2 linked regions of the Rubripirellula tenax genome follow. The protein of the gene in region 2 interacts with the protein of the main gene of each other region in a pairwise test. Links are inferred from orthologs where the notes say so. Each region holds a gene or a part of one and is shown on either strand. Other genes may lie near its edges.

Region 1 (16,163 bases), on a different replicon or contig from region 2:
TTTGATCTTTGCTCAACGTCATACTCTGATTCATCGCGGTCACGACGTACACGCCTGATTGCGGTGTGCCAGTGGCGCGTCCCACCTTTGCGTCTTAAGAATGCTACTCTTTTACTCGGTATTCGATTTTGTTGCTCCCAGTTACAGCATGAGAAACTTGCATGGTCAACGTCCAGAGAGTCGGTCTGATTGGATTTTTCGCAATCGCGTTTGCGACGAGCAATCTTGCTCAAGATAAATCGCCGAAGTCAACAAACTTTACAACCGACACGGACATTCTGTATCGTGTTGGCGAAGGCGTGACGGATGCGATGAATGAACGATGCCGATTGGACGTTTACTATCCCAGTGTCGAAAAGGACTTTCCAACGATCGTGTGGTTTCACGGTGGCGGATTGAAATCGGGAAACAAGTCGATTCCTAGCGAACTTAAGAACCAGGGCGTTGCCATCGTCGCGGCAAATTACCGACTGCACCCCGGCGCAAAGTCGCCTGAATATGTCGAAGACGCCGCCGCCGCGGTCGCTTGGACGATCAAAAACATTGAGCGCTTCGGTGGTTCCCGATCGAGAGTTTTTGTGAGTGGGCATTCGGCGGGAGGCTATTTGACGTGCATGGTCGGTTTGGATCGCCACTACTTGGCAGCCCACGACGTGAACGCGGACGACTTGGCGGGGCTGATCCCGATGAGCGGCCAGGCCGTCACTCACTTTACCGTTCGAGCGGAACGTGGGATCGGTAACAAGCAACCGATTGTTGACGACATGTCACCCCTGTTCCACGTTCGCGGCGATGCGCCGCCCATTCTGTTGATCAGCGGCGATCGCGACATGGAGATGATCGGCCGATACGAAGAGAACGCCTACTTGTGGCGGATGTTAAAGGAAGTCGGCCATAAAGATGTTGACCTGTTCGAGCTAGAAGGTTTCAACCACGGAGAAATGGCGAAGCCAGCCCACCCGCTGATGTTGAACTTTGTAAAACGCATCTGCGAGAGCCAGGGCTGAACCCCGAGCAGTCTTGGTTCAGTTCAGGCTGAACTTTGGCGGAAACTTTTCGTCGTTGGGATCATCGTTTTTGAACGACTGTTCTTCGTGTGATAGCGAATGCAATTTCACGGCGCCTTTTCGCAGCAACCGCACAAGGGATCGTGCCCGTGCATCAACGTCAGGCTCGGCAAGAAGTTGCAATTTCGCTTCGACTTCAAATGGAAGTGTGTAGGCGATGATGTCAGTGATTGGGCCAAGGCCCATTTGTCCGGCCATCAATTCGTGCAAGTTTTGTTGCACACTCTGGCTGGCCGGAATGATTTCGGCAAACGCGTCCAGCAGACTTCGCTTTAAATCCAACCTGTGTTCCGCACCGATTGGCGGATAGATATCGTCATTGACGTCGACTTCAGCAATGCGAAAAGTCCGGCCGGCATCGAGTTCTGAAACGACCTTTGCACGTTTCGCCCCGACCAACAGAATGTTGTGGCGATCATCGCCAAGATCGGCATGCGAAACAATTCGTCCGATGCAAACGGTCGACGCGATTGGTGGACTCTGGTTGGGCATTGCCGCGATCCCGCCCGTCAAGGTAGCCATCGCAATCAATCGATCGCTCGCCAAAGACTCGGCCAACATCTCGGTATAACGTGGCTCGAAAACGTGCAGCGGTTGCATCGCGTGAGGAAAGAGCACCAACTCTGGCAATGGGAACAAGCAAACGCGACTGTCGAAGTCGTCGGGCAGATTCGTGATGTCATCCAAGTTGTGCATGGTTCCAAGTTTCGCATGGTTTCTGGCCGCAAACGTTGGTTCGCGGTGACAGTGAGGAAAACCGAACGCAGTGTGCGTCGTCCAAGCCGCCGATCAATCGTTGCTGGAAAAAGCCATCAACAATTGAAGCACGTACCAGAACAACAACACAACCGATGCGAACAGGGCAAGCGAAGCAGCAACATATTGCGATGTGTTGTAGTGATGCAGAATGTTTGACGTGTCGTAGAGGATGTAACCACATGCCAGCGCGACCATCAAACCGCTGAACCAAAGGCCAAGCGAGAAGCCGAACGCGATTCCGGCGACAATGACTCCCATTGCGACAAAACCGCCGAGCGCCAGAAACTTGCCCCAACTAGCCAAATCCGCGCCGGTGACGAACACGAACGCGGTCAGACCGACAAAGCACACCGCGGTGATCGCAGCCGCCATGATGGGCAGATTGGGTTCGCCCATGACGCGAATGCAGACATACAACATCGGCAGCAGGATGATTGCTTGGGCGAAAACGTACAGACTGAGGCCCGCGTACTGCATTCCCTTCGATGTACTGCTGTTCGCCCATCTGCGTGCAATCCAGCTGACTCCCATGAACAGTCCGAGAACAATCATCCAGCCAAAACCGCCCAGCATGCGGCCGACCAGTGCGTTCATCGTCGCAGCAGGAACGACGGCAAACAGCACGGCTTCGATCGCGATCAAGGCCAGGATGGCGCCGGTCATGTGAGCGTACGTCTTCCGGATGAACCCTAAACGTTCATTCTCGGCCGCGAATGCAGCGGGCGTGCCCATGGAGGAAACGGCGTATGGGTTCGGGCTATCGATTTGCATTGGGTTCTTTCCGTGCGGTGGTGTCTAGATATTGGGTTGGCGGGGCCGTCAGATTGAGAGGATTTTCCAATCATTCCGAAACTGATGTCGCAACGGCCTCAATATACGTCGACTTGTGGTATTGATGGGAGAGTAAATGATTGACTCGACCAACGCGATGTCGGACAATGCGGGAACTTTCCAACCGACCAGCCCGAGCCCCAGTTAGGCGATCATGCTTCTTTCAGGTGATGAGATTCGGCGGCGCCAGAACGATACGCTACGAATTGAACCGTTCGACGAGGCTCGGCTCAACCCGAATAGCTACAACTTGTCGCTCCACAACGAGTTGTTGGTCTATGAGGAAGTCGTTCTCGACGCGGCATCGCCCAACCGATATCGGCGTATCGAGATCCCGGAAGAGGGGCTGACGCTGCAGCCAAACCAGCTGTTTTTGGGTCGGACCGTCGAGTACACCGAAACCCACGGCTTGGTTCCCATGATCCAGGGCCGTAGTTCGTTGGGCCGATTGGGTTTGTTCATCAATCCGGGCGGCAGCCTGGGCGACGCTGGATATTGCGGGACCTGGACACTAGAAATGCATTGCGTTCAGCCGGTCCGGATCTACGCGGGGATGGAGGTTTGTCAGATCTATTACCTTGGCCTGGAGGGCACTTGCGAAGGCTATTCCAGTGAGAAATATCAAAACAGCCGTGATATTCGTCCCAGCCAGATGTTTCGCGAACTCGGCGCCGAAGTCAACGAAACGCAGTTGGAACTGAAATTCGATGAACTGTTGCACGGGGCCCGCTAGACGCTTGGTCCCAAGGTCGTGATGGGCGTTCGTCAAGTCAGCATGTGCAATACAATTTGGCCCGGTCAGCAGCAGTTTTGGTCCGCGTCGGCAGGCCAATTTAATCGCGACAAACTGCGCATTCGACGCAATTTGTTGAGTTTGGCGTCTCTGGGGGGTACTCTAGTGGCAAGGTTGGATACGGCTGGGAGTAGCTTGTGAGGAACTTTCGGCGGTTCGAACCGCTTCACTTTTCCACTCGCCGCCGCAGACGCTGCCTTGAGCACTTCTTCTGAGCCCACCGAGACTTCTCCGACAACGCGACCGCCTGGGACCGCGACGGGGTCGACGCTGATATGGGACCGTGTCCACGCGATGGCGGAGGTTGCGGAAGACCGGACTGACTTTTACAAACGTCTGGCGGCAGAGATCGTCGAAAACTTTCGATGCGGATTGGTCGCCATTGAAGCCGCCCATTGGTCGGCGCCGATGATGTTGGTTGCCGATCCGGCGCTGTCCTCCCAGATTTCGCGTGACGAGTTGCTGGGTTTGTTGGCGTCGGCTAGCAGTTCTCCCGTGGCCTGCAACATCCCGATCGAAACGGATTCCGATTCGAACAACGAGTCAATCGAGTTTCCGGCCGGTGATGCGATGGCACGTGGGCTGAGGATCGAAGTGGCAGCGACGCCATCGCGAGCGGCGCTGTTGTTGGTATACCCGCTGCGAAGTCGACCGTCGGCAATCACCCAGATCGAAGACCTGCGGCTCTTGCAAACCTATGGCGAAGCGGCACGATCGTTGGTGGATCAGTTTCCAGTCGCATCAGGAAAGCGATCAACCACTGCACCAAGCGACACGGTCGAATCGCAACAGCTGATTGCACCAGAGGAGCCTCGCGGACTTGCCGGCAATCGGTCCTTGCGTGTACTGCACCTCGACCTGGATCTTGATGCGACATGCTTCCGTATCGCGAACGAATCACGACGGCTGCTCGGGTCGGATCGCGTAACGGTGTTGAAACGACGGGGATCGAAACTTCGCGTTGCTGCGGTTAGCGGTGTGACGGTCGTGGATAAACGAGGGAATGCAGTTCGCTGTGTCGAACGGTTGACGAACGCTGCCGTCGTGATGTCGCGGCCGCTGGTATTGCCGGGCGGCGACTTGATTCCGCCCCAGATTCAACAGCCACTGGACGACTATCTTGACGAAACTGCCGTCACCTCGGCAATCATCTTGCCGCTGCATGTACCGAGTGAGGATGCCGATGGCGTCGAAGCAGGTGATTTCGATCCGTTCTCAGGCGATGGCCCGTGCATCGGCGTCATCATGCTGGAGTACTTCGGCGGCGACGTTCCCGCGTCTGTCACGTTACCGATGAACATCGTTGCCAGCGAAGCGACGTTGGCGCTGCGAAACTCGTTGGAACATCAAAGCGTTTTTGGGCTTGGATTGTGGAAGGGTGTTGGAAAGCTGATTGGCAATGGGCGATTGCCGTGGGTTGTCGCTGCATTGATCGCACTTGCGTCGATGGCAACGGCATCTGTTCTGATCAACGTCACGCACCATGTCGTCGTCAGTGGTACCGCCGAACCGAGTCACCGACGCGATGTGTTCGCAACCATCGACGGCACTGTCAAGAATGTCTTGGTGAACGATGGCCAATATGTACAAGCAGGCGACGTGTTGGTTGCGCTCGAGAACGCAGACTTAGAAAGCCGCGCCGAAGCGTTGTGGGGCGAGATCCAAACGGCGATATCGCGATTGGCGTCCATCGAAGCGGTCCGACTGAGCGGCGAATCAGATCCGAGCCAGTCCGGTCGCATGGCCATCGAGTTGATGCAAGTGGAAAGTGAACTGGCCAACCTTCGAGGTCAACGCACGATATTGGCAGCTCAACAAAAAGAACTTCAGATCACGAGCCCAATTTCCGGCCAGGTCGTCGGATGGCAATTGTCCCGACGATTGGCTGACCGCCCGATCGGCCGCGGCAACCTTCTTGTCTCGGTCGTCGACCCAACCGGACCCTGGACTTTAAAGCTGAAGGTTCCTGATCGTGATGCTGGAACCGTGATCGAGGCTTCCAAATCGAACCCGCAGTTGCCGATCGAGTTCGCGGTTGCAACCCTGCCCGAATCGACTTTTTCAGCATCGCTTGAGGAAATCGCTACCGCTTCGCGAATGGACGATACCGGACAACAGGTCGTCGACGCGGCGGCGGTGATCCACATGGATCCCGAAAACGTCGTTCGATTTGATTCATTCAATGCGAGCGAAATGCGCAGCGGCGCCGATGTGACGGCAAAGATTGCTTGTGGTCGACGATCGATCTTGAGGAGTTGGTTCGGCGACGTCTTTGACTTTGTCCATCGCAACGTCTTGTTCTACTTCTAGGGACTGTTTTGAACCAACTTCGTCCCGTTCCGCCCACGCCAACGAAACCCACTTCCGCGGGCCATCGGTTGAACGTACGCAGGCGGTTGGATTTGAAGGTCGTCCGGACCACACACAAGCATGAATCGGCGGTCGTGGTCAAGGATCCAATCGCGATGAAGTACCATCGCCTTCGACCGGATGAGTACTTTGTGCTGGAGCAACTGGATGGCGAGCGAACGCTGGAAGAGATTCGCTTGGCTTACGAGGACGCCTATCGTCCACAGAAAGTCACGACGGCCGAGTTGAACCAACTGGTCTTTCGCTTTCACCAAATCAGTCTGACGATTTCGGATGTCGCGCTCCAGGGCGATCGGCTTCGCGAACGTGCGCAAAAAGAGATTCGTCAAAAATGGATCGGCCATCTATCCGGCTTGCTATTCATTCGATTCCCGGGGGTCGATCCCGAACCGCTGCTCAAGCGACTGTATCCCTTGGTGCGACCGTTTTTGGGTCGATTCGGCACAGCCGCGTTCCTGTTAACGCTTGCTTTGGCTGCAGCCGTTTTCGTGATTCACTTCGATACGTTTGCGGCGCAATTCCCGGCGATGGGGAGTTGGATTCGTTTGGAAGCCATGCTGGTGTTGGCGTGCGTGATTGGCGTTACGAAGGTGCTGCACGAGCTAGGACATGCCATCATGTGCAAACACTTCGGCGGCGAGTGTCACCAGATCGGGCCGATGCTGTTGGTGTTTACACCGGCGCTCTACTGCGACACGTCCGATTCATGGATGCTGCCCAGTCGTTTTCAGCGCGCGGCCGTCGGATTGGCGGGCATCGCTACGGAAGTCTTCTTGGCATCGATTGCGACGTTGGTTTGGGCCTCGACGGCGCCGGGAATGGTCCACTACGTCGCCATGAATGTGATGTTGGTCTGCAGCGTCAGCACAGTACTGTTCAACGCAAACCCGCTGCTTCGCTACGACGGATATTTCGTTTTGTCCGACTTGGTGGACGTTCCCAATTTGGGTGAAAAGTCACGTCGTCTGTTGTCGGGTCACGCCAACCGAGCGTTGTTCGGTGTTGATGAGTTGACCGATGAACCGATGTCCGGCTTCGAACGCGTTAGTCTGCTCGTCTATGCGGTTGCGGCGTTCGTGTATCGATGGTCGCTGACGCTGGCGATCCTATGGTTGGTGGCGACGTTGCTTCGTCCCTACGGCCTCGAGTCGGTCGGCCGAGTGCTATGTGCGTTCGCCGCAGGGGGAATGTTGTTCGCGACGCTCCGTGGCCCCTTCAAATTCTTTCGAAATCCCGCACGCCGAAAAAACATTCGCATGAACCGATTGATGATCACCACCGCACTTACCGCTGCGTTGGTCGCGTTTTCGTTCGTCCCGCTGCCGTCGGGCGTCTCGTCGACAGCCAAGATTGTTCCGCGCAACGAAACGCCGATTTACGTCGCGACCGCGGGCACTCTAAGCGTTCTAGAAAAACGCCCCGGCGACGCCGTGCAACAAGGTGAGGTGATTGCGAGACTGGAAAACTCTGACATTGAAATGCAATTCCAAAGGATTCAGGGTCGGCACAAGAGTCAGACATTGATGGTCGAATCGATGAAGCGTGCCGCCTTCGATGTGCCGGAAATTGCAAACGAATTGCCGATGCAGGAATCACTGTTGCAAGACCTGACGGCGCAGCTTGCAACTCATTCGCAACGTCGCAGCGGTTTGGCGATCAAGGCAACTAGCAGTGGCAGGTTGATCGCGGCACCCCACCGCGCGTTCGATTCTCAATCGGCCGTCGAAAACCGCTTGATCAGTTGGTCCGGTTTTCCGACGGATGCGAAGAACGACCGCTGTTACTTGGAATCGGGGCATGAATTAATGACGATCCTTGGCGATGACGCTTGGGATGCGGAGATTGTTTTGCAACAGAGCCAGGTCGAACGAATCGCTGTGGGAGCGAAAGTGAAGATGGTCCTGGAGACAATGCCTTCCGAGAAATTTTCCGGAACCGTCGTCGAAATCGCACACAGCGAATGGGACGAGATTCAGAACGCCGATCGACGCGATGACGTGCGAGCGGCTCGGTCCCAGAACCCTCTGGAGACCTCGTACGTGGTCCGTGTCGAGCTGGGAAAAGCTGACAACGCACCGCTAATCACCGGGGCGATGGCAACGACACGAATCGATGCGGCGCCGGTTTCGATCGTCGGCCGAGCATCGAGATGGCTGAGCGGCTTGTTGCGATTCCGTTAGACTGATTCGGAGTCGCTCGACGCATTGTCGAGCATTGCTTGAAACTCATCTTCGGTGATGATCTTCACGCCTAGTTTTTCCGCCTTTTCCAACTTGCTGCCCGCTTTTTCGCCGGCTAAGAGGAAGTCTGTCTTTTTGCTGACGCTCGATGATGCCCGGCCACCGAGTTTTTCGATCAACCCTTTGATCTCGTCCCGCTTGAACTGTTTCAGCGTGCCGGTCACCACGACCGACTTGCCCACGATGGGACTGCCTTCGATCTTCTCTGGCTCGGGGTCGGACAGCTTGACGCCCACCGTTTCAAGGTCCGCGAAAAGTTGCCTGCCGGTTGGACTACTGCAAAATTCGACGACACTCTTGGCGATTCGATCGCCTATTTCGTGTATCGACGCCAGATCATCGATCGACGCGTCCATCAACTTACCGATCGTGAAGTGGACTCGAGAAATCAGCTTGGCGACACGCGGCCCCACGTGACGAATCGAAATGGACGACAGCACGCGCGCCAATCCACGATCACGGCTGGCATCGATACCGCGAATCAAGGCTTCCGCGTTGAGTTGACCGAAGAGAACATCGATCATCGCGCCGTCTTTGCCCTTACGCTGTTTGGGCCATGCCAGCGCTGCTACTTGATCGACGTTCAGGCGGTAGAGGTCGGCATAGCCTTCGATCAATCGATGGCTCATCAACAAATCAACGACTTCTTCGCCGAGTCCATCAATATCCATGCCGGTCCGGCTTCCAAAGTAGACCAAACGTTGGCGCAATTGGGCCGGGCACGATGGATTGGGACAGCGGATGTAGACGCCGCCTTCATCACGCACCAGTTCCGATTCGCACTGTGGGCATTCCGTCGGGAATGTCCATTTCGGCAGATCGGTTTTGCGAAGATGCTTTTCGACGCGGACCACTTTCGGAATGATCTTTCCCGCTTTTTCGACGATCACGGTATCGCCCTCGCGGACGTCAAGCCGTTCGATTTCATCGGCGTTGTGCAACGAAGCGCGGGATACAGTGGTGTCGGCAATATCGACCGGAGTCAAATTGGCGACCGGGGTGATGGTTCCCGTTTTACCGACTTGGACGGTGATCGAGGTCAGGATGGTCGACGCTTCGTAGCGTTCGAATTTGTAAGCGATCAACCAGCGTGGGCTCTTGCTTCGCATTCCCAGTCGATCGCGTTGGTTGAAGTCGTTGACCTTGAAAACAATCCCGTCGACTTCGAATGGCAACTCGGGCATTTCTTCTTCGAGCGCGGCCACGGCTTCCAGTGCGGCCGCAGAATTTGGGAACAGTTGCACGTCGGGAGTGGGCGGAATACCCAATTGTCCAACTTCACGCAAAAATTCGATGTGTGTTTTTGCTTTCAGTCCGTCGGTTTGTCCCACGCCGTGACAGAAAAATCGCAGCTTTCGCTGTGCCGCGATTGCCGGATCCAGCAACCTGATTGTTCCGGCCGTTACGTTGCGGGTGTTTTTGTAGGGTTCTTCACCGGATTGGGCTTGCCGCAGATTCAGGTCGGCCAAGTCGGCGTTGGTCATGTAAACTTCGCCGCGAACTTCGATCACCGGCGGGATCTTTTGCCCGACCATTGCCAACGGCAGATCTCGGATCGTGCGAATGTTGTGCGTGATGTCATCGCCAACATCGCCGTTGCCACGCGTCAGGGCCAATGTCATCGCGCCGCCTTCGTACCGGATCGATCCGGCGACGCCGTCGATTTTGTATTCCATCACCCATTCGATGGGTTCGCCGTCGAGCAGCTTTTCGGTTCGATCAAAATAGGACTTCAGTTCCTCGCGGCTGTACGTATTATCGATCGACAACATCGGCACGGAGTGTGGAACTTGAACCAAGTGATCGACGGGGGCGTCGCCGACGCGCTGCGTTGGTGAATCGGGCGACGCGAACTGAGGATTCGCGGCCTCAAGTTCCTTGAGTTCCTCAAGCAGCCGATCGTATGCAAGGTCTGAAACCTCGGGTGTCGCCTCGACGTAATAGAGATGGTCGAGGCGGCGAATCTCGCCACGCAATTGTTCGATACGCTTCGCAGCAGAAGTAGCCATGGTGGTTTGGTTCACTTCGTAGAAAAGTCGAGTTGCGTGCCGAGTTGGCAACGTTTCTGAATTTTCTCACATTTGCGATACAACCGAAAGCAGGTGACGGTGGCTAACGTACGTGTCCACGGCGCATAAAAAAAGCTCGCATATAGCGAGCTTTTTGTGTTTCGACGTGAGAGCCGAAACAGAGATGATCCCTACGGGGTTCGAACCCGTGTTGCCGCCGTGAAAGGGCAGTGTCCTAGACCACTAGACGAAGGGACCGTCAATGTAACAACGACAGTTGCGGGCCAATGATTCGGCTCCAAATGTCCTTGTGGGCACCGTTGTAGCGAAGTGACGGCGAACCCGTCAAGGCGGTGATGGCCGCCCGCTAGAAATTCTTGCTGAGGAACAACAGATGGTGAAAATCAGCGTCGCAGGAACGCGACTTCGCTAATTATTTTCACGCAATCGACTGAACAACCCCGCTCGCCGAAAGGAACGCAAACGACGCTCCTTTTGGGAAGCGCCGATCGACGTTCAACTATGATTCAATAGGGGCATCGCCCGATTCAACGGGCGTATCAGTTGACTCGACGGTCAACTCACCCGCTTCCAGACTTCGCTGGATCGCGTCATAGACTTCGCGGCGGTGAACCGGCACTTCACGGGGTGCTTCCACACCCAGCCGAACCTTGTCACCACGGATTTCAACAACAACGATCTTGATGTCGTTGTTGATGACGATACTTTCGTTCTTTTTTCTTGATAAAACCAGCATGTTCCGTCCTTTACCTTAACCGGCCCAATTTTTTGTTTCTCGTGCGTGCCTACATTTCCGATGTCGTGCAGGATTCTAGAATCGACCCTGATTCCTGCTTCACCGCTACGTAGGCCGGTTGTGCCCGCGAATTCTTTCCGTGCGTATTCGCTGTTTCCGACACTTGCAACTCTAGGTCAAAATTTGGGCGCGTCAAGGAATCCCGCCTTGACAAGTGATAAATTTTGCCCTTCCCACGGCCGTTTTGACACAGAATCGCTAAAACCGTGCGGAAATGCTTTCAATTGGACAGTTTCACGGCGTTTTGGCGCCGAAAATGTTTTGTTGGTGGTCCGTGGAGCGGATGTGCGTAGAGTTTGTTCCGTTGGACGGTGACTTCATTCTGTTTGCAAACCGGAACCGTTTGACGGTTTGACTCGTCATAACACTTACACAGTTGAGATCGCCTCTTCTCCCTTTGGAAAAGGTATTCCCATGGTTCGCGCCATCAATCAGACCCACGACTCGAACGACGGAAATCCACTTCAGTCGATTTCCTACACCCCCGCTCGCGCCACAAAGACGCTGCCGTTGGTCCGTCGAATCGTTCGTGATCTTGCACGATTGAGCGCATCTGTAGCCACCCAGAAGGAGCAGCTGCGTGCCATCGACGCGTTGCCCGAGACCTTCAACGGTCAGGCATACCTCGATGAGGTGTCGGATATGCGAGATTCGCTGGCCCAGGACGTCAATCAGTTGAAGTCGTACCAAGACGAGCTGGCGTCGTTCGGTGTCGAAGCCCACGAGCCTTTTGATGGATCCGTCGACTTTCCGGCGCAATTGAACCGCCGGCCTGTTTTTCTTTGTTGGTTACCAGACGACGATCGCGTGGAATACTGGCATGAATTGGGCCAGACGTCGCGCGACCGCAAAAAGTGGGACGCGACGACCGTCGGCTGTTAGTCTTCGACTGATCCGTTTCAACGGCTATCGGTTGCCTTCACGGCGGAGCGTCAGTTCGCGGACGATCGACCGTCCGGCGACGAATTTGTTGGGCACGTAGCTGTTGGAATCCAGGGGGATTTCGATTTGCACGGTGACTTCGTCGGTTCGGTCATCGATCAATGCCGGTGTCACGTTCAAAGTGACATTGTTGACCCCGAGCGAGCTCATGATGCGAAGGGTCTCGGTTCGAATTTCCGCGTTTGTCGCACCGGGAATGATTCCGATCCGGCATCCTTCGTATACGGCGTTGTCGGCGGTATGGCGAATCATCGCGACGCGGACAAACTCCATTGCCGCAAAAAAGAACAAGAACAACAGCGGTGCCACCATCGCAAATTCGACTGCGGTGGTGCCTCGGCGTTGATTCGATTTTGAAGAGCGTTTCATAGTGATGATCCGGTGTTCTTGCTTAGGTTACTCGGTCATGATCGTGCTGAGCGTCAACGCGATTTCGCGATAGACTTCGATCAATTGCAAACCGGTATCGGCGTGGAAGTGACGTCCGCCGCCGATCAACGCGACTTCACGCATTCGCGGTTGGTCCGCGTCAATGCCGAATGTGATCGTGTGAATGGTTACGTTTGGAGCAGCTAGCGATGAGGCGATGATTCGTGGTTCGGCAGCGGTGTTGTGGATACCGTCCGTCATGACGATGTACGTCTGTTCGACGAATTGCGTTCCCGCGCTTCCCGCCATCACGTTTGCACCGGCTTGAATGCCGCGTGAAATGCTGGTGAGTCCGCCGACGCTAAGGGCTGCCATTCCACTGCTGATCTGGGTCAAGTCTTCCGTCAACGCAACGTCTTCGGATGCGAATTGGCTGTACGAAGCGAGCCCCACTTTCTCATCGACGGGCGTACCATCGAGCGTGGTGATGAACGTGTCGATCGCTGTTTGCAAATCTGCGAACTTTTGTCCCCTCATCGAACCGCTGCGGTCAACCACCAACACGATGTCACGTTCGATGTAGGTTGCGGTCGCGTTGCTAACCGGTTCAAAGAAGTTGACGCCGAATATGTTTCCAAAGAACAATGGAACGGGGCCCGAAAGAGAACCGGTCGTTCGCCGGCCGTTGACCGCGACGCTGTTTTGCGGCGAACCGCCTTGCGAAAAGGCGAATTTCCCGCTGGGTTGGATGTCGCTGCGTCCGAAGGTGAAGTCACCGCCGTCCAACAACAACGGTTCACCGTTGACGGTGTTCGCGGCTGCGATTCGTTGTCCTTCGGCAATCGCTTGGTTTTGGTCGAGCGTTTCGGCCAAACGTGCAGCCGCTGCCTTGGATGCTGCGTCGGTTGCCGACCGCAGTTCTGTTCGAGACAGGTGCATTTGCGCGACGTCGACGGAGAAAGCGACGGCGACCATGAACCCAATCATCATGACGACGATCAGAACTAGCATGGCACCGCGACGATCACATCCACGGCGGGTTGGGCGGGCAAATAGAGACGTGTTGAGGAGACGAGTTGTGTTCATCAGGGTGTTTACTCTTTTACCATCACAATGCGGGCAGTCAAAACTCGATTGGCCACGAACTGGCCAGCGAGAGGGCTATTGGTCGACGTGGGGGCGCTCACTTCGACGACAACTTCGTCACCACGATCAGCATCAAGGGCTTCGCCGTTGGGGAAACTGACGACGAAGTCGTTCACGTTCCGGGCTGACAAAATGTTGATGGCGCGGTTTTCGCCGGCAGCATTGTCGCTGCCGACACGAATCGATTCGCGAATGGCTTCGTACGCGGCTACGTTCAACGACTGTTTCAGAAAAATGAAACTCGCCGCTTCGATGGATCCAAAAACCAACAGCACCAGTACTGGCAAGCAGACCGCGAACTCAACCGCCGCGACACCGCGACGCTTTGTTGAAAATCGGCGTCGCCGTTGGACAATAGGACTTGAAGGAATATGGGACATGATCCACGGAACCAAAATGAAGGCAATCAACTCGAAGGACGTAGGCACAGCAACTGAAATGGACTACTTCGCTTCATCAACGTCATCAAGAATGGGGCTTGCATTGGGATCAAGCGTTTCGTTTCGGTCCATCAACGAGTTGAAGTTGTTGGCGATTTCACGCCAAAAGTCGTTGCTGCGGAAATGCAGGGGAGCGACGGCGCGACCTTCGCTGGCATCTGCCAGAGCGGCACGCAGCCGAAGAATCGGACCGGCAAACCGGTTCGTCATCTTGAGCGTGTCCCAGACGAATGCTGGGATCAACGCCAAGGTGATCACGAAAAACGGCAGGAACCGCCGCATGGTGTCACCGAACGTTTTTCCCCACGCGACATCGGGTTGTTCGAACAGGCGAATCCAGATCATCAGCGCCAAGGCGTTGCAGATAAAGAACACCAACCAGTGAAAAGCGATCTTGCGGAGTACGCCGCCTTGGACTTCGGGATCAACCAGTGCCTTGCGTCGTTTGGTCGTTGTCTGGCTCATCTCTTAGCGCCCGTGTATTCGCGTTGGTTTGAAGTACTGAGAACGAAGCCGTTCTGCCCATCGTGTGCAATCGCACGCCGGGGGGTTGGCTTACGGTGGAAACCTACAACACAACTGACGGTCAAGTGGATTAGGAAAGAGAAATTGGCGGCAACTTCGTCGGTTGTCTCTGTTGCGGGCGATAGAAAAATGGATTGATAACGGATGTTGCCGCCACACCACCGGCCGGACAATCGTCACGAAACGCACAATTGGCAACTTGGCGACGGTCGGCCCGGTGGCGGTGATTCTCTGTTTTTGCAACCGCAGCTACGATAGCGACGACGTCGCTGGGGTTTTGCGCCCGGTTGACGCAGAACCGGTGATCGCCAAGCTTGACGACTCCACCACGCCTCGCACTTCAACGGTAGACACTCATGGGACTTGGCATCGCCATCAAAGCCTTCACCTCAGCGCTGTTTGACGCTCAAAAGTCCGCTGACATTGCCGATTTGCTGGCCGGGAAAACGGCGCCACCTGCGATCGCCCCGCCCACGCCGGTCGCTCAACCCGCACCTGCCCCTGCGAAGCCCATCCGCGATTCGGCGGTCACGCTGCTGGCGACGTTGCAACGGGAATCACGCTTGCTGGATCTGCTGCAAGAAGACCTTGGCAAGTATTCCGACGCTCAGGTCGGTGCAGCCGCTCGTCCGTGTCTGGAACAGAGTGGTGGCGTTTTGAAACGACTGTTCGATATTCAACCCCTCGTCGAAGCCGCTGACGGAACCAACATTGACGTCGCGAGTGATTCGTCGCCGATGCGGTATCAATGGGTTGGCGAATCCAGCGGTACCTCGGGCAAAGTGATTCACCACGGCTGGGTGGCTACGAAAGTCGCGCTGCCGACTTGGACGGGAAACGAGAACGACGCTAACGTGATCGCGCCCGTGCAAGTTCAAGCGAACTAGTAACCAACGAATCTGGAACCTTTGATGACGTCTCGCTTTACCGTTGGCATTGACCTAGGTACGACAAACTCGGTGATCGCGTATGCGCCGATTCCGGACTCGAGTAGCGTCAAGAAACAATATTCTGCACCAGAGCTTAGGCTGCTTCCGATTCCCCAATTGGTCGGCCCCGGTCAAATCGAGGCGAGAAATTCGCTGCCCTCGTTTTTGTACCTGCCGCGTGACGGCGAGATCGAGTCGTTGAAAACGCCATTGGTCCAGGATCCGTCGCAGGGCGTTGCCGGTCACTACGCGCGTCAGCAATCGGCCGAGAATCCGCAGCGCGTTGTTGTTGCGGCGAAGAGCTGGCTGTGCAACGGCCGAACGGGCAGCACCGAAGCTGTTCTGCCATGGCAATCGCCCGACGAAGTCACCAAGGTTTCGGCGAGTGACTGCACGCAGCGATTTTTGTCGCACTTGGTCGCGGCTTGGCACGACGCGCATCCCGACGCTCCGATCGCCGATCAACAGGTCGTTTTGACGGTCCCAGCGTCGTTCGATCCGGCCGCACGTGAACTGACGCGACAAGCCGCCGTCGCGGCCGGTTTGCCCGCGGACTTTGTCTTGTTGGAAGAGCCGCAAGCCGCCGTCTATCACTGGTTGGCCGATCACGCGGTCGATTGGCGAAAGCAAATGTCGGCAGGCGATGTGTTGCTGGTCGTCGACGTTGGCGGTGGGACGACGGACTTGACGCTGGTGAGCGTCGAGCAGAGCGACGGCGATTTGAACTTGCGCCGATTGGCCGTTGGAAACCACCTGTTGTTGGGCGGCGACAATATGGACTTGGCGCTCGCTCACCATGTTGCGACGAAACTGCAAACCGAAGGCCACGATCTTGACCCTTGGCAAAGCGTTTCGCTTTGGCACGCGTGTCGTGACGCGAAGGAGCAGTTGCTTACCGCGGACGGACCCGAAGAACATACGATTTC
Region 2 (16,515 bases):
GGTGAACACATCGCTGGAGACGATGGCCGATATGAGTGAAGAAAACCGATAATCCGATTCTGCAGCTTCGCCTACGATCGCTCGGACCGTCGGACCAATCTCGGGCTCGATCCCGCGTCCTAACGCGAACGTCAAAAGCTTTTCAGTCATCGTGGTCACGAACATGTCGGGACGCGCCAGTATACCCGCTTCGAGCTCGTCGATTCCACCGATCGTTGCCCCATCGGGCAACGTTCCCGCCGAATCAATGGGCAACTCGCCGTCAAAATCGCGCCATCGCCCCACGGCGTCGAAGTTTTCGAGCGAAAATCCGACCGGATCCATCAAATCATGACAGCTGGCGCACGCCGGATCGGCACGATGCTGGGCCAGTCGATCGCGGACGCTGGTCGCGGCCAGCGTCGATTTCTCTTTTAAGTTGGGCACATTCGCAGGTGGCGGTGGTGGGGCCGTCCCGAGGATGTTCTTCAGGATCCAATGGCCGCGAATCGTCGGCGACGTTCGTGTCGCATATGACGTCACGGTCAAGATGCTGCCGTGACGCAGCAGTCCGCCTCGAATGCTGTCAGCCGGCAAATCGACATTTCGAAAATGGCTGCCGAGGACACCGCTGATTCCATAGTGCTTGGCAAGCCGTTCATTCAAGAAAGCGGACTCCGTCGCGATCAGGTCCATCACGCTGCGATCGCTCGCAACGATATCGCGGAACAGCGACTCGGTTTCACCCCGAAACGCTTGCCGCAAATTGTCATCGAAATCGGGGAACAATCGCAAATCGGGCGTGATGGAATCGAGATTTCGCAAGTACAACCACTGGGCCGCAAAGTTCGTGGTCAGCGACACGGATCGATCATCCATAAGCATCCGCCGAACCTGCTCGGACAGCGTTGCCGGTTCATGCAGTTGGTTCGTTTCGGCGAGTGCCAACAGTTCCTCGTCCGGTGAACTGCTCCACAAAAAGAACGATATTCGCGACGCCAGTTCAACGTCCGTGATCCGATAGGCTTCGCCGCTGATCGCGTTGTCCGGATCCGACTCGATCCGAAATAGGAAGTTGGGATTGATCAGAACCGACGTCAAAGCCAACTCGATTCCCGCGTCAAAACCGCCCTCACGTTCGCCTTCGACATAGAAATGCATCGGCGAGCTCAGGTCTTCGTCGGTGACGGGACGCCGGTATGCCAACCGTGCGATGGAGCCGATGATTTGTCGTGCGCAAGCAAATCGTTCAGACTCGGTAGCGTTGGCCGCCGGACGGCACTGAAAAATTCTTGCTTGGCTATCCGACATCCCTTCGGACGGCAATGCTTCCAACGGTCCGACAATGGACACTTGGAATAGCGCCGGTTCGCTTCGAGGATGACGATGGCGATTGTAGCTGGCGTCGAACGGTTGGCGTTTGGTTTGCGCCAACGACGTGCCCTTGCTGGGGAACGTCACGCCGACGCGGTGAGTCCCACCAACCACATCGATCCTCGTCCGTAGATGCGAATCGACATGGGTGAAGTCCTTGCGACCGGGCGGTGGTTTGACCGCAAACTGATGAATGCGTTCGTCGTCAAGCAACACGTCGATATGATGTGGTTCGGTCAAACCTTCGACCATTTCGTCGCGATCGCGAGTCAAACGGAGTTCGATTTCGTACGAACCGGATGCAGAAAAGTGGTAATCGAAAGCCGTTCCGCCACGCGTTCCAAGCGGCAAGCCCTCGACGTGCGACGACTGGGTACGATCGGCCGGCACGCGAATCGTCGTTCCGATCGGGCCGGAATCGGTTCGACCGACTGCAGAGCGAGCGATCGACTGTGCGGCCGACAAATAGCGACTCATCAACATCGGCGACAACTCGCCCACGGTGATGTTGTCGAACCCGTGACTCGATTCGTCGGGCGGCAACATCGTGGAGGCATCGATCGGCAGCGAAAGCAGATCGCGAATCACGTTCTGGTACTCGGTGCGCGTCAATCGTCGCAGCGATTCGGTGCGACCGGGATTCGGAAAATCCTGGTGCCGTTGTTTCAACAGCTTCGCCATCGATTGGGTCGCATCCTGGTACTCCAACTCGCTCGGTCGTTCGCCGTCGGGTGGAGGCATTTGACGGCTGGCGGTGCGTCGCAAGACGGCTTCCCACGTTCGATGGTCAAATTCATCTTTTCCGAATGTCGCGGAAGAAAAGTCGAACGACTCTAGATCCAGCCCGGCGACGCTGTCAGCGGAATTGTGGCAGTCCAAACAGTGTTGTGCGACGAACGCGTCGACCTGTGAAGCGAGCGGTGTAAGGTCAGCCCCATTGGCAACTATGCAAGCGGATGCCACGCAAAGAGAAACACAGGACATCGCTAACAGAAACGATCGCATTACCGATCGAACACAGATTGTCTTCATGAAGGGATCAACCATCGGGAACGTCGAGGGGAGATTGCTTGGCAAAAGGTGGGAAAGGAGCGTCGGATTGGCGGGGGCAGTGGCACGGCAAGTCGCCGATGTGCTGATTTGATTCTTGCCCGAAGGCCGAATGGACGTGTCTGTTCCACACCAGGATAGACGTTTGGCCGACTCATCGGCAGCTTTCGGGGCAAAATAGTCTTCGAAAACTACCCGCCTGCCCGCTGGCGCGACAGATGGGCGAGGCAGCGGCGAATCACAATCGACGACCGACCGTATCGATGTCAAGCGCGGCGTCGGTTGGCGATGGCTTGTTCGTAAACGGACTCGATTTCTTCCGCCGCCGAAACGGTGATGGACAAGTCCTGTAGCAACCCGTCGTCGAGGGCATAGATCCATCCGTGGATTGCCAACTTTTGGCCTCGTCGCCAAGCGTCGCGAACAATAGTCGTTCTGCACACATTCATAGCTTGTTCGATCACGTTGAATTCACACAACTTGTTGACGCGATCTTTGGGAGATTCGATTGCGTCCAATTCCCTTTGATGCAACATCGAGACGTCTTGAATATGCCGCAGCCAGTTTTCGATCAGACCCAATTCTTTGTGAAAGAGCGCCGCGCCAACGCCGCCGCACCCGTAGTGGCCACAAATGATGATGTGCTCGACTTCAAGCACTTGGACCGCGTATTGCATGACCGACAAACAATTCAGATCGGTGTGAACGACCAAGTTGGCGACGTTGCGATGAACAAACAGATCACCTGGCCGCAATCCAACGATTTGATTGGCGGGAACGCGTGAATCGGAACACCCAATCCACAAGTAGTCGGGTTTCTGGTTCTTCGAAAGAATTTCGAAAAACGATGGATCCGTCTCCGCAATATTCCGAGACCAAGCCTTGTTGTTTTCGAGAAGATGTTTGAGATGCAGCACAGTCAATGTTCCAAACGTGAAAACCAGTCTTTCTTATGCTGGTAAAGTATCCACGATCGGACTGGCCAACGCCACACGTTTTTGGCGTGAGGCAATGCTTCATCGAGAATCCGTTATTTCGCCCCGGATAACGCGATGCTGAGCTATGCTCCATTTAGATGGACCAATTTAGACATTGGCTCAATCTTTGTTGCGGCGAACCTCGATTCCATTGCTCAAGGCTGTCGTTCCTGCGGTGGTTCTCGCAATGGCAAAGGCGATTGCACGTTCCTCATCAGACTCAACATGTCCTATCAAACGAAGACCTTTTTCGTCGATTCGACAACTGATGTGGTGCAAATTGTTGCGACGCAGCGACGCGATGATTTTTTCGCAGAGCGGATCAACTTCGGATGATTCTGACATGGCCTCGATAGGGGTACAAAATGGTGGAACTTAGGAAGGTGCGCGCTTGGCTTACTTTTTCCGCATGAGGCCGGAGGGCGGAACGACATCACATAGACGCGCCAACCCAATAACGACAACAGCACAAAATTCAATCAGTTCAGCCGCAATAGCTCTGTTGACAATCCGAAAGCGTAGGTGCCTTTGCAAAGTCTTTGAGCCATCACCGAAGTCTATCCCTATTTCCCCACTTGTGCCGAAGATCTCACTCGATTAGCACCGGTTGTCCGACATTATCGCCAATCAACTGTACGCAAACCAACCGCTCTAGCCGCTTGGCCAAGTTTTCGCCCCCTACCCGAAGGAGTAAATCGCCTCGATGAATGGCGGCGCTTGTATACGAATCTACACCGATCCGATACTTCGCGATTTGTTCAAAACGCTCGCCGATGCGAAATACGTGCAAGTCTCCGTCCAAATTCGGCACCAACGCCACGTCGCCGATCGCCACCGGTGATGCGCTGAAGTTGCCGCCGATGCGTTTTTTCCAATGCAGTTCACCGGTCGCGGCGTCCCAGCAGAATCCGATACCGTCGTCACTGACGGCGACCAAAAAACCTCCTTGGCTGAGCAACGACGGTTCATAGATTTTGGTCTCGTTTGACCAGACGCGTTCTCCATCCGCGGTCAAGCACACGGTTTCCTCATCGGGAAAACCGCCGCTGGCGAAGATCCGTTCGTCGGCCGCAATCACAGTTCCGCATGTTGCTTTTGAAATACACGCGGTCCGCCACAACAATTCACCGGTTGCCGGATCGTAACTGGTGACGGCTCCGTCGCCGCTGATCAACAATTGATCACGACCACCAACATTGGCGACGGTGGGGCTGGAGTAGCTGTCGGTATCGCCTCGCTTGATGCGCCACGCAACTTCCCCCGTTTCGGTGTCGAGCGCCGCGATGTAACCGCCGCCAGAGTTGTCCGCCGAAACGATGACGAGCGACTGATAGAGGATCGGCGAAGGGGCGTATCCGAATCGCGATACAAACATGCCGACCTTTGTCTGCCAAACTTCTTCGCCGTTCATGTCCAATGCCGTAGCGAAAATGGATTGGGAGTTGAAGAAGGTGACGTAAAGTCGCTTGCCGTCGCTGGCGATGGTCGAATTTGCGTTGGTCGCTTTCTTGTGAACTTCGCGATCCGTTGGAAAGTTACCCTGGTGAATCAGCTTGTCGAATCGGACTTCACCCGTCTCGCGGTCGAAGCACAATACCCGCTGCTGTTGTTCTTCGTCGAGCGCGGTCGCCAAGTAAACGGCGTCACCAACCACGATCGGCGAACTGTGTCCACGGCCGGGCACGTCGCTGGTCCAGATCACTTTGGCCGACTCGGGCCATTGGAACCCATCACCCGGGATCGACGCCGCATCGCGGACGACGCCATCGTGTTGGGAGCCACGCCACGATGGCCAATCCTGGGGACTCAATTCGGACGCCATGTCCTTGATGGCGACGCCGCTTTGTTTGGCGGACACCACGTCGACCTCGTAACTGGGGCGACATCCGGCGGAAAATACTGATCCAGCGAGCACGAGAATCGTTGTCCAGTGAGAAAAACCTAGTGATTGCATGATTGCCTATCCGTATCCGAAATTTGTCGTCGTGAGCCGCCGATTGTGATTGTTTTAACAGTTCCCGATTGGTCCACCTTACCAGCCTTCGTCGATTTCCTAGAATCATTGCTCGGCGTCTACCGTTTCGCGGTTCGCCCAACCCGTCCTCCTTGGCCTTTTGAATTGGTTCCGACGTTCTATGCCCCGTTACAACCCCGCCGAAATTGAACCTCGCTGGCAAGCTTTCTGGGAATCTGATCGCACTTTCGCCACGCCGGACATGCCCGTTGCCGGGCCCGACGGTACGATCAAAAAACGATATGTGCTGGACATGTTCCCCTATCCTAGCGGCGATGGGTTACACGTCGGTCACCCCGAAGGTTACACGGCGACGGACATCACATCGCGTTTCTGGCGTGCCCGCGGTGAAAGCGTGCTGCACCCGATGGGCTTTGACGCCTTCGGATTGCCGGCCGAAGAGCATGCGATCAAAACGGGTGAACATCCGCGAATCCAAACGCAACGAAACATCGATAACTTCACGCGTCAACTGAAGATGCTGGGTTTCAGCTATGACTGGGACCGAGTGCTAGCGACGACGGACGAAAACTACTTCAAGTGGACCCAGTTCATCTTCTTAGAACTGTATGACACCTGGTTCGATGCCGAGCAACAAAAGGGGCGGCCGATTGCCGAGTTGCCGATACCTGCCGACGTGTCGGCGAAAGGCGACGATGCCGTCCACCATTATCGTGATGCGAATCGCTTGGCTTACGAAAGTGACGCGCTAGTCAATTGGTGTCCCAAACTGGGAACCGTATTAGCCAACGAAGAGGTCCAAGACGGCAAGAGCGAAGTTGGTGGCCATCCCGTCAAACGGATCCCGCTTCGCCAATGGATGCTGAGGATCACGTCCTATGCGGAACGCTTGCTCGACGGGCTGGATGATTTGGAATGGCCGCTCGGCATCAAAAAATTGCAGCAGGATTGGATCGGCCGAAGCACCGGCGCCGAAGTCGACTTTGCCGTCGGTGACGAGCGACTGCGTGTCTACACAACAAGACCTGACACACTGTTCGGCGCAACATACATGGTGATCGCACCGGAACACGCGATGGTCCAGAGCTTGACGACGGCCCAGCAGCGCGACGCGGTGACGGCGTACTGTGAAAAGGCATCGTTCAAGAGCGACCGGGAACGCACCGAAGGCGACAAGGTAAAAACCGGTGTGTTTACGGGCAGCAACGCCATCAACCCGGTCACGGGAAGTCCGATTCCGATCTGGATCGCCGACTATGTCTTGGCGGGCTACGGAACGGGCGCGATCATGGCGGTGCCGGCGCACGACGTCCGTGACTTTGAGTTCGCGAAGCAATTCGATCTGCCGATCATCCAAGTCGTCGAGCCTCCCAAGACCGACCCAGACTACGACGCATACGTTTCCGGCGAAAAATGCTTTGCTGGCCACGGAATCGCCATCAATAGCGGCCGTTTCGATGGCATGAAAACCGAAAACGTAAAATCTGAAATCACGGAATGGTTGACCCAGGAGGGCACCGGCGTTGAAGCCGTCAACTACAAGCTGCGAGACTGGTTGTTCAGTCGCCAACGATTTTGGGGCGAACCGTTCCCGATTTTGCATGAAGTCGACGACGCGGGGAGACCGACGGGGCGAAAACGCGGGGTGCCGGTGGAGCAATTGCCGGTTCGGCTGCCGGAACTCGAGGACTTCAAACCGCACGGTCGTCCGGAACCGCCGTTGGCGAAAGCAGCCGACGATTGGTTGTTCGTCAACATTGACGGCAAACGCTATCGACGTGAAACCAACACGATGCCGCAATGGGCCGGATCATGTTGGTATTACCTCCGCTATATCGACAACAAAAACGATTCGGCGCTGATTGATCCGGAGAAAGAGAAAGCATGGATGCCGGTCGATTTGTATGTCGGAGGCGCCGAGCATGCGGTGCTGCACTTGTTGTATTCGCGGTTCTGGCACAAGGTGCTGTTCGACCGAGGACACGTGTCGACCGCGGAACCGTTCGGTCGACTCGTCAACCAAGGCATGATTCTGGGCGAAGTCGAGTACACGGGATACGAAGACGAAGCGGGCAATCCTGTTTCGGCAAATGAAGTTCGTCGCGATGCCGACGGTAACTTGTCCGGCAAGTCGGGCGAAACACTTGTCGCGAAAACGCTTCAAGATGAAGACGTCGACAAGAAGGGCGACGGGTTCGTGTTGAAGTCAGATGCGTCGATCCGAATCGAAAGCCGCGCGCACAAGATGTCTAAGAGTCGCGGCAATGTGGTCAACCCGGATGTGATCGTCCGCGAGTATGGTGCGGACTCGCTTCGTCTTTACGAGATGTTCATGGGGCCGTTGGAGGCAACCAAGCCATGGGCAATGACCGGCGTCGGTGGGGTCCGTAACTTTTTGGATCGCGTTTGGCGGATGGTCGTCGATCAAGATTCTGATGACGATGTGCTCAGTCCGGGGCTGACGGACGCAGCATGTGACGAAGGCCAAAACCGGATGCTCAACGCGACGATCAAACGCGTCACCGAAGATACTGAGAACATGCAGTACAACACCGCCATCGCGCGGATGATGGAGTTTACGAACTTCTTCACACGATCCGAGACTCGTCCGACCGATGCCATCAAGACGTTCTTGATCTTGCTGGCTCCGTATGCGCCGCACCTGTGCGAAGAGCTGCACCGACGTCTGGGCGGAACTGGATCGATCGCCAAACTCGATTGGCCGACGTGGGACGAAGCCGCTTTGGTGGAATCGAGTATCGAAGTGCCCGTTCAAATCAACGGCAAGATCAAAGCAAAGGTCAACATCGCGCCGGATGCCACGAAGGAAGCGCTGGCGGAAATGGCGTTGAACGATCCGAAGGTCAAAGAGTTGATCGAAGGCAAGACGATCGTCAAGCGAATCATTGTCCCTGGAAGACTTGTAAACTTAGTCATCAAATAGCAGCACCCTACGTGCCCCCGCAACGCCGCGGGCGGGGCTACCATCATCCCAATCATTGAACGCCCCGCCGGCAACGTCGCGGGTCCACGAAGAGAATCGAGAAAGCAAGTAGTATGAGTATCGGAATCGGAATTGTTGGTGTTGGCATGATCGCCAATTTTCACGCTCGTGCGGTCGCCGACGCGAAGGGTGCCCATTTGGTCGGCGCGACCAGTCGCAGACTGGAACCCACGGCTGAGTTTGCCGCAAAACACAACTGCAAACCGTTCGACTCGCTCGAAGCCATGCTGGCCGATCCCGAAGTGCAAGCGGTTTCGATTTGCGCGCCCAGCGGCGCGCACTTGGATCCTGCGATTGCCGCTGCGAAGGCAGGCAAACACGTGATCGTTGAAAAACCGCTTGAAGTCACCACCGAGCGTTGCGACCAAATCATTCGTGCCTGCGACGAAGCCGGCGTGCGATTGGCGGTCACCTTCCAAAGTCGCTTTCACGAATCAAGCCGCTTGATGAAGCAAGCCGTGGAAGCCGGTCGTTTCGGAAAGATCACAATGGGCGACGCCTATGTGAAGTGGTTCCGCAGCCAAGAGTACTACGACAGTGGCGCTTGGCGAGGCACCTGGCAGCTCGATGGTGGCGGCGCATTGATGAACCAAGCGATCCACTCCGTCGATTTGTTGCTTTGGCTGATGGGCCCCGTCGCCGAAGTCAGTGCGATGACGGCGACAATGACCCACGAGCGGATCGAAGTCGAAGACGTTGCCGTCGCCACGCTGAAATTCGCAAACGGCGCACTCGGTGTGATCGAAGCCACGACGACCGCTTACCCCGGTTCGCTAAAACGCATCGAAATCAGCGGCAGTCACGGCACCGCGATCTTGGAAGAAGAGGATATCAAGCAGTGGCAATTTGCCGACGAAACGGACGAAGACGAAGCGGTGCGAAAAAGGATGGCGGGTAGAACGGAAACCGGCGGCGGAGCAGCGGATCCGGCCGCCATCGGACACCACGGCCACACCATGTTGTTTGAAGAAGTAATCGCTGCCATCAACGAAAAACGTCCTTCCGTTTTGGACGGACGCGAAGGTCGCCGTAGCGTGGAACTTATCCGCGCAATCTATGACAGTGCGAAGACCGGAAAGATCATCAAGCTGGCCTAAGCAAAGCCGCGATCATTTTTTTGCGACAAAACTAACGCCCAAAATCGCGATCACCATGCCGCCGATATGTTGGATCGACGTCGGTTCGCCGAGAATTCCGATCGCCAATCCCATCGTCAACACGGGACCGACCGACCCGATCACCGTCGTTCGCGTCGCACCGATCCGCACGATCGCTTCGTTGATCATGAAGCTGGGTAATACCGTGCAAACGAACGCCAGAACGAAACCATAGACGTAAACAATCGGATTGACGTTTAGGACGCTGGCGATTGGGTCTGTGATTGCGAAATGGACTCCGACAAAAAACGTCGATCCGATCATCGCCAAGCTGGTGAATTCGCGACTTCCGATCCGCTGCATCGTTGGCTTTGCAAACAAGATGTAAAACGAGTAGCTCAGTGCCGCTCCGACGACCAGTGCGACGCCGAAACGCACATCACTGCTGCTGGTCAACGCTTGTTCCTGGCCGTACATCATGACGACGCCGAAATAGCAAAGAGCGATCGCAGCAATGATCCGACGATCGATTTTTTCGCCCAAGAACAACCACGCCAATAGCGCAACCATGGCGGGATAGGTGAACAGGGTCAACCGTTCCAGTTGTGCCGAGATATACTCGAGCCCGCTCAGGTCTAGGTACGAGGCCAGATAGTATCCCAGAAAACCGAGCCCCAACGACCGAACCAAGTCGGATGTAGCAATCGGTTTTCGATCGGCACGCGAACGGAGCGACCAGAACACGAAAACATAAAACGGCAACGCCAAAAACATCCTAAGCGTCAACAGTAACGTTGCCCCGACGCCTTCGGCGAACGCCAACTTAATGAAGATGGACTTCAATGCGAACAAGAACGTGCCAACGATGGCCAGCACGACTCCCGAGCGAAACCGAATGGCGCTTTCACCATGATTGTTCGTTTCACCATCGGTCGGTTCGGTCACGTTGACTGCTTTTGTGAGAAAGGGCACCCTGGATGCACAGCGGGGCGCGGCGCATCTCCGTCACGACTCGGATTGCCGTCGCAAGGTTCACGTGATGACGCTTTCTAACGGATCGTCACCGTGACTGGAGCCACGAAGTTGCGGCAGCGAAGTCTCCGTTTCGAATCCATTCTGCAACGCGATCGAGATCACTCTTGCTTGCCGTTCCACTACGACGAAGGCGAAGCAGTTGCCCGGGCAATTGCAACGAAGCCGAGTCGGCGGTCGGTCCCTTCAGTACGCTTTGCAGGTATCGCAGGTCGCGGTCGCCGAACTCTTCGCTCGGTTCGATCACGGTTCCTTCGCCCCAATCGTTCCAAGTAGCGATTTGGATGATTGCCGGGTGCATCGCCTGAGCGATGCGAAGAGTCTCTCGAAACGTTTTGCCAGCTTCATCTTCGATGTTGGGATAGCTGTCTCGCACTTTTGCGATTCCGTAGGCATCGACGAAACGCGGAAACACGACGGGAATTGCCGCTTCCCAAGCAGTCGCGTCACGCACGAACCGATCGACCGCCTCCATCGCCAGCCCCGGGATTGGCCAATCGAACGCGCCCGTAGCACCGTCGCGTCGATGATGTTCGCTGAAATATGCGATCGGGAACTCAAGTCCGCTAACACACTGCGTCCACTGTTCATTGGAAAGCCCTGCATTGCCAAACGATAACATCACGGGTTTTCCGTTGATTCGAACATGATTCTTTTTCGGAAACCAATGTTCGTTTAGCCAACGAATTTCCGATGCTACGTGCTTAACGCGATCGGAGTCTTTGACAATTCCTTTCTCGACCAACGGTACCAGCGTTTGGTCTTCGTAGCAGATTGAAAACTTCATTCCGATCTGGTCGGCATACTCGATCAGCTTCGTGGTGTTGCGGTGAAGCATCGGATAGTCGTAACAGTCTTGCAGCCCGTACCAATCGACGATGATGCCGTCGATGCCAGCGACACTCATCAGCAGCAAATGGTATTCGATCACGTCTTCGTTACTGGAATCGTACGGACCGATGGCGGGGTAGTACACCGACGCAAGTGACCGTTTTCCGTCGATAATCTGTTCAGGATCGAAGTGATTCATCGTCCAGTGATAGCCCCACTCAGGGCTGGTCGGTTTTGCAACGAACCATGGCATGTAGTGGGCTAGGACTAACGGACGAACCGGTGCCATCGGTTCGTCAGCACTGGCAATCGAAAACAGATATGCGAAGGCGACGCACAAGGCGGTGAATCGTTTCATTCGCATTTGTCCTGCAGAGTGTCAGTTGATTCTATTTTCGAACGCTCGGAATCCTGTGCATGCGTTTGCGCCGAACGACTGTGTTGAGTCCGGGAATCTGGACGGAGGACCGCAATGCAGTCCGCCCGGAACCAAACGTATCCCAGCCCAATCGTGGCAAGGCAGTATATCGCAACAAGTCCCGGATGCACTCCGGCCGCCATCATCCGCGGCGTATCAAGTAATCGGTCTCCCGTGATCCACGCCAGCATCAAGTAGCCGCCGTTTGCGATCAGGCAGAAGTCGGCGACGAACCAAACCGCACGCACCGATACGATTGCGGCGACGCAAAGTGGAAAAATCGCTCCGACCAGCGGTCCCGCCCACAGCGTCAATCGCGGGTGGGGATCAGGACTGTGTAGAGAGTAGGGCAATCGCCACGGCGCAAGATCGTAGTCCACCAGCGTTGCGCCGCCGCACCATCCGCCAAGGATGTGCCCGAATTCATGAGTAAGCAGCATCACAACCCACGACACGGCCAGCAGTGCAACGAGGGTTGTGATTCTAGACTTCATCTGCTCGTTCAATCGATGTGCGCTACAGACCCGATGCCGCGTCTTCATCAACGTAGAACGTTAAATCGGTCGCATCAATAAAGGACGCAGGGTAAGTCTTGAAGAGGCCAGTTTTCTTCACCACGTCGACTAAGACTCCCTTCTTGTTCGCCCCAGTGATCAAGAAAACCACTTTCTTGGCATGATTGATCACGGGCCCCGTCAACGTGATCCGCTTCTGTCCCGAAGTCGGATGCGTCGCAACCTCGCAAACGTCCGACGACGTCAAGAATTCCATCTGATGCGGGAAGATCGAAGCGGTGTGCCCGTCGTCGCCCATTCCCAAGACGACAAGGTCGAATTGGGGAACGCCGTCGCTATCTTTTCGAACGAAGCGATCGATTTCATCCGCGTAGCGAGTACGCTCGTCATCCGGATTCGATTCACCGTGGACGCGGTGGAGTTGATCGGCGGGCAGATCAACCTTGCTAAGGAAGATGTCGTTGGCGACGCCGAAGTTGCTGTCGCTATCCGATGGCGGAACGCAGCGTTCATCGACCCAGAACAACCGGACTCGTGACCAATCGATTTCGCCGGCGAATTCACCCGCCCATCGCTCGAATAACAAGCGTGGTGTGCTGCCTCCCGACAGGGCGACGGTCACGATCGGTTGCGACTGGTCACCGAGCCACTGGGCAAAGTCGTTCGCGAACGAGTCGGCGAGTGTCGCGGGGTCAGAGAACTTTTGAATCTTTGCGTTCATGAAAAAACGTATTGAGGTTGACGTTGCGACACACGATGACGCGAGTCGACTAAAATTTAAGGATTGATGACGGCGATCGATTAGAACATGTGGAAGCCGATTTGCGCACCCGCATTCGCACTGGGCGAGTTTGGACGGCGTGGTGGATCGAGTGTGCTTGGACAAGGAAAAATGATGATGCGTTTTGCGTGCAGTCCGGCTATTGCTTTGGGACTTTTGTGTTTGGTCGGAATCCGCGTCCAATCGGCCGATTCGCACCCCAACGTGCTGCTGATTTGCGTCGACGATCTGCGACCCGAATTGAAGTGTTTCGGGGCGGAGTACATTCATTCGCCGAACATCGACGAACTGGCTCGTTCCAGCCGCTTGTTCGGTCGGCACTATGTGCAGGCGCCGACCTGTGGGGCATCCCGCTACGCGATGTTGACGGGTTGCTACGGAGGTGCATCGAACGAAGCGATTGCCGACCGCGCTAAAACGATCGCGGTGGGTGACTCCGTTCCCGATTCGATGCCCGAGTGGTTTCGGCAACACGGGTACACGACGGTTTCTGTGGGCAAGGTTTCCCATTACCCGGGCGGGCGGATGGGGCCAGATTGGGACGACGATGCGAAGTTGGAAATGCCGGACTCTTGGGATCGGCATCTCTTGCCGGCCGGACCCTGGCAACACCCACGGGGATCCATGCATGGACTGGCCCATGGCGAAATCCGCAACGACCCGGGAGCCATGGATGTGATGCAGTCCGTTGACGGGGACGACTCGATCTATCCCGACGGCTTGATTGTCGACGAGTCACTTCGGCAATTGGATCAACTGGCTAGCGACAATGAAAAACCATTCTTTTTAGCGGTGGGAATCATTCGTCCTCATTTGCCCTTCGGTGCGCCGGCAAAGTACATGCTGCCATACGAAGACGTCGAACTGCCGACGATTCCGCATCCCATGAAACCCAGCGGAACAACCACCTGGCACGGATCCGGCGAATTCATGCGTTACAACCGCTGGGGGCGTGACCCTAACACGGACCCCGAGTTCGCTGATGAAGTGCGTCGTCACTACGCTGCCTGCGTCACGTACGCCGATGCCAGCGTCGGACGAGTACTTTCGAAACTGCGAGAAACCGGCGCGGACGCCAACACGGTCGTTGTGCTGTGGGGCGATCACGGTTGGCATCTGGGTGAACACGCCATTTGGGGAAAGCACGCGCTTTTTGAAGAGTCCTTGCGGTCGCCGCTGTTGGTACGGTTGCCATCGATGCCCGATCCGGGAAAGACCGCAGACGCAATCATCGAATCGGTCGATATATTTCCCACGCTCTGTGACGCCTCGGGAATCCCGTCGCCAAACAATCTGGATGGATCGTCGTTGATGTCCATCCTGGATGACCCCGCGTCGGCCGGCGATTACGCAATTTCGTACACCAAGAAAGCGCGCACCCTTCGCGACAACCAGTATCGTTTGACGGTTCATGACAACGGCGCGGAAGAATTGTATGACCACTCTACCGACGAGGCTGAGACGCTTAATCTTGCATCGCAGCGAGCCGACGTCGTCAAGGAAATGCGCAAACGTCTGGACGATCGTTTGCCTCGCAAAGTCCGATCCCGACGGTAGCCGTGTTGGAAGCACGAGGAAAGAATTGGCCTACTTTGTAAAAATAATAGCAAAGCTGATATTCTTGATTTCGTTGGCTTTTGCTAAATCATTCCCATCGCTGGGCCTTCGCCCGCGTATTTTCTGTTTTAAAGGGATTTAAGATGGCTACCAAAGTAGCAAACGTAAAAGCCAGCAAGACCGCCTCGGTCAAGGCCGTCAAAGCTTCGCCTACCAAGGCAAAGGCGACCACTGTCAAGGCGAAAGGTACCAGCGTCAAAGCAAAGGGCACCAGCGTCAAAGCAAAAGCTACCACTGTCAAGGCAAAGTCAGCTCCGAAAGCATCGGCTGCAACCAAGGCTAAGGCTAAGGCTTCGCCCAAGGCTGCTGTTAAGTCTGTCGCTCGGACTGCAAAGCCAGTTACTGTGAAGGCTGCAACTGCGAAATCACCAGCAGCTAAAAAGCCAGCCGCGAAAGCGACTGCCGTAAAGGCCACTGCGAAGTCGGCACCCAAAGCAAAGCGAGCACCGAAAGCGGTCGCTAAGAAGAAGTAGTTTCTTTTTTAGCGCCGACGCGGCAATGTCGCTTACTCTGCAAAGTGTGAGTCGTCGCCGCGTTTTTTTATGCGCGTTTGAAATTCGTTTTGTGCCGAATGTTTGCGATCCGGGCCAGCCACGGGGTGGACGTCACCAAAGCGCTGATGTCCGCGAAGCACCCACTTTAACGCCAAAGTCGATGTGATATGACCGCGCGCGATCATAGTGATGGTTGGGGCGTGGTCAGTTACCATCGTCCCAAGATCAAATGGTTGCGTCGGGCGGTGGCCGCCTACGACGACGATCGGTTTGCACAGCCCATCGATGCATCGTTCGCGAAAACGGTCGTAGCATCCATCCGCCGAGCATCGCGAAGCGCTTTCAATGATGAAAACTGTCATCCGTTCATGTTCGGGCGTTGGTCGTTTGCGCACAACGGTACGTTAACAGCCGTCGAAACGCTACGCCCTGCGATGCTACGTGAAATGGGGCCAGAATTTCGGAAACAGATTCGCGGACAGACGGATATCGAACTGATCTTTTGTTGGTTGCTACAGCGATTACAGGCGAACAAGTGCATCAACGGCGATCGATGCGTTCGCTTGGCAGGAATGTTATCAACGTTCGCGGATGCTGTTAGCGAATTGGACGCTCGCAATCGCGAGACAGAATCGGCATCCGATACCGACCGGACGGCAAAGCTGAATTTTGTTCTGACCAATGGCAATGTGCTGGTGGGATCCAGGTTGCGAAATTCGCTTTACCGGCTCTCGACCCAGCATGACCGCCCCACGGGACGTCCGCTGGTTAACTTGGCGATCGCATCTGAACCGACTGATTCGCGTCGATGAAAAGAGATTCCCGATGGAACCGCGTTTTCAATTTCAACGAAGCTGCAGTGAGCGTCGTTACCGATTGAGGGAATTTCGCAGTAGTGTGATGCGTGCTCGCATCGCCTGGATCAATGCAATTCGGTGCTCGAGCCATCGGTTGACCACCAAATCCGGGCTCGAGCGTTCGGCCGTTTCTGTCGCGACGGTGGAATCTGCGTTCGCCCTTGAACGGGCTCTCGCAAGACGCGCAAGGAACCTGGCCCGGAAGTCTTGCTTGACGACCGGAATCGTCGAATCCTTCGCGGCAGTGATCGTCGACTCGGAAGCCCCGTGTGTGGTCCCGATATTGGGCTGCTGGGCAACTTGTGACATTCCAGCCACCAACGGCTGAACCGGAGGCTGCGTCAGCGGAGGCGCGGCAAACATCAAGAGCCCGGTCAGGAGCACTTGATTCGATCTTGCGATCAGCGTGTCGAAGGAAGTCACGCGACCATCGCGATTGATGTCGTACTTGGAATTGATCCCAACGAGTGCTCGATCCAATTGCTGATTTCCGCGAATTTGAATCACGTCAAAC

What was found.
Region 1: the proteins of leuS (region 2) and ligA interact in binary tests that used the Escherichia coli proteins (3 or more experiments, as listed by UniProt). The link is inferred for Rubripirellula tenax from one-to-one orthologs.

Annotation. Positions count from the first base shown.
Region 1 is NZ_SJPW01000012.1:33,086-49,248, reverse strand. Bases 7,534-10,498 are described here. They hold ligA (NAD-dependent DNA ligase LigA), read right to left. Parts: upstream 10,070-10,498; coding sequence 7,997-10,069; downstream 7,534-7,996. Other genes in these bases: Poly51_RS29035 (M50 family metallopeptidase), read left to right, coding at 7,534-8,000. In the rest of the region: Poly51_RS29065 (hypothetical protein), read right to left, coding at 1-85; Poly51_RS29060 (alpha/beta hydrolase), read left to right, coding at 162-1,007; Poly51_RS29055 (LON peptidase substrate-binding domain-containing protein), read right to left, coding at 1,026-1,763; Poly51_RS29050 (Bax inhibitor-1/YccA family protein), read right to left, coding at 1,857-2,597; dcd (dCTP deaminase), read left to right, coding at 2,812-3,390; Poly51_RS29040 (efflux RND transporter periplasmic adaptor subunit), read left to right, coding at 3,649-5,760; more of Poly51_RS29035, read left to right, coding at 5,916-7,533; carbon storage regulator CsrA, read right to left, coding at 10,590-10,826; Poly51_RS29015 (DUF2203 domain-containing protein), read left to right, coding at 11,301-11,768; Poly51_RS29010 (TadE/TadG family type IV pilus assembly protein), read right to left, coding at 11,793-12,197; Poly51_RS29005 (vWA domain-containing protein), read right to left, coding at 12,225-13,208; Poly51_RS29000 (TadE/TadG family type IV pilus assembly protein), read right to left, coding at 13,292-13,723; Poly51_RS28995 (hypothetical protein), read right to left, coding at 13,787-14,248; Poly51_RS28990 (DUF2760 domain-containing protein), read left to right, coding at 14,665-15,195; Poly51_RS28985 (Hsp70 family protein), read left to right, coding at 15,220-16,163. UniProt on the Escherichia coli protein: DNA ligase that catalyzes the formation of phosphodiester linkages between 5'-phosphoryl and 3'-hydroxyl groups in double-stranded DNA using NAD as a coenzyme and as the energy source for the reaction.
Region 2 is NZ_SJPW01000006.1:570,015-586,529, reverse strand. The notes cover bases 5,183-8,499. They hold leuS (leucine--tRNA ligase), read left to right. Parts: upstream 5,183-5,515; coding sequence 5,516-8,299; downstream 8,300-8,499. Other genes in these bases: Poly51_RS23000 (Gfo/Idh/MocA family protein), read left to right, coding at 8,413-8,499; Poly51_RS23010 (PQQ-binding-like beta-propeller repeat protein), read right to left, coding at 5,183-5,238. Outside these bases: Poly51_RS23025 (DUF1592 domain-containing protein), read right to left, coding at 1-2,400; can (carbonate dehydratase), read right to left, coding at 2,670-3,320; more of Poly51_RS23010, read right to left, coding at 3,970-5,182; more of Poly51_RS23000, read left to right, coding at 8,500-9,456; Poly51_RS22995 (DMT family transporter), read right to left, coding at 9,469-10,401; Poly51_RS22990 (glycoside hydrolase family 71/99-like protein), read right to left, coding at 10,517-11,677; Poly51_RS22985 (hypothetical protein), read right to left, coding at 11,674-12,231; pgl (6-phosphogluconolactonase), read right to left, coding at 12,254-12,973; Poly51_RS22975 (sulfatase), read left to right, coding at 13,061-14,590; Poly51_RS22970 (hypothetical protein), read right to left, coding at 14,679-15,065; Poly51_RS22965 (class II glutamine amidotransferase), read left to right, coding at 15,312-15,956; Poly51_RS22960 (endo-1,4-beta-xylanase), read right to left, coding at 16,014-16,515.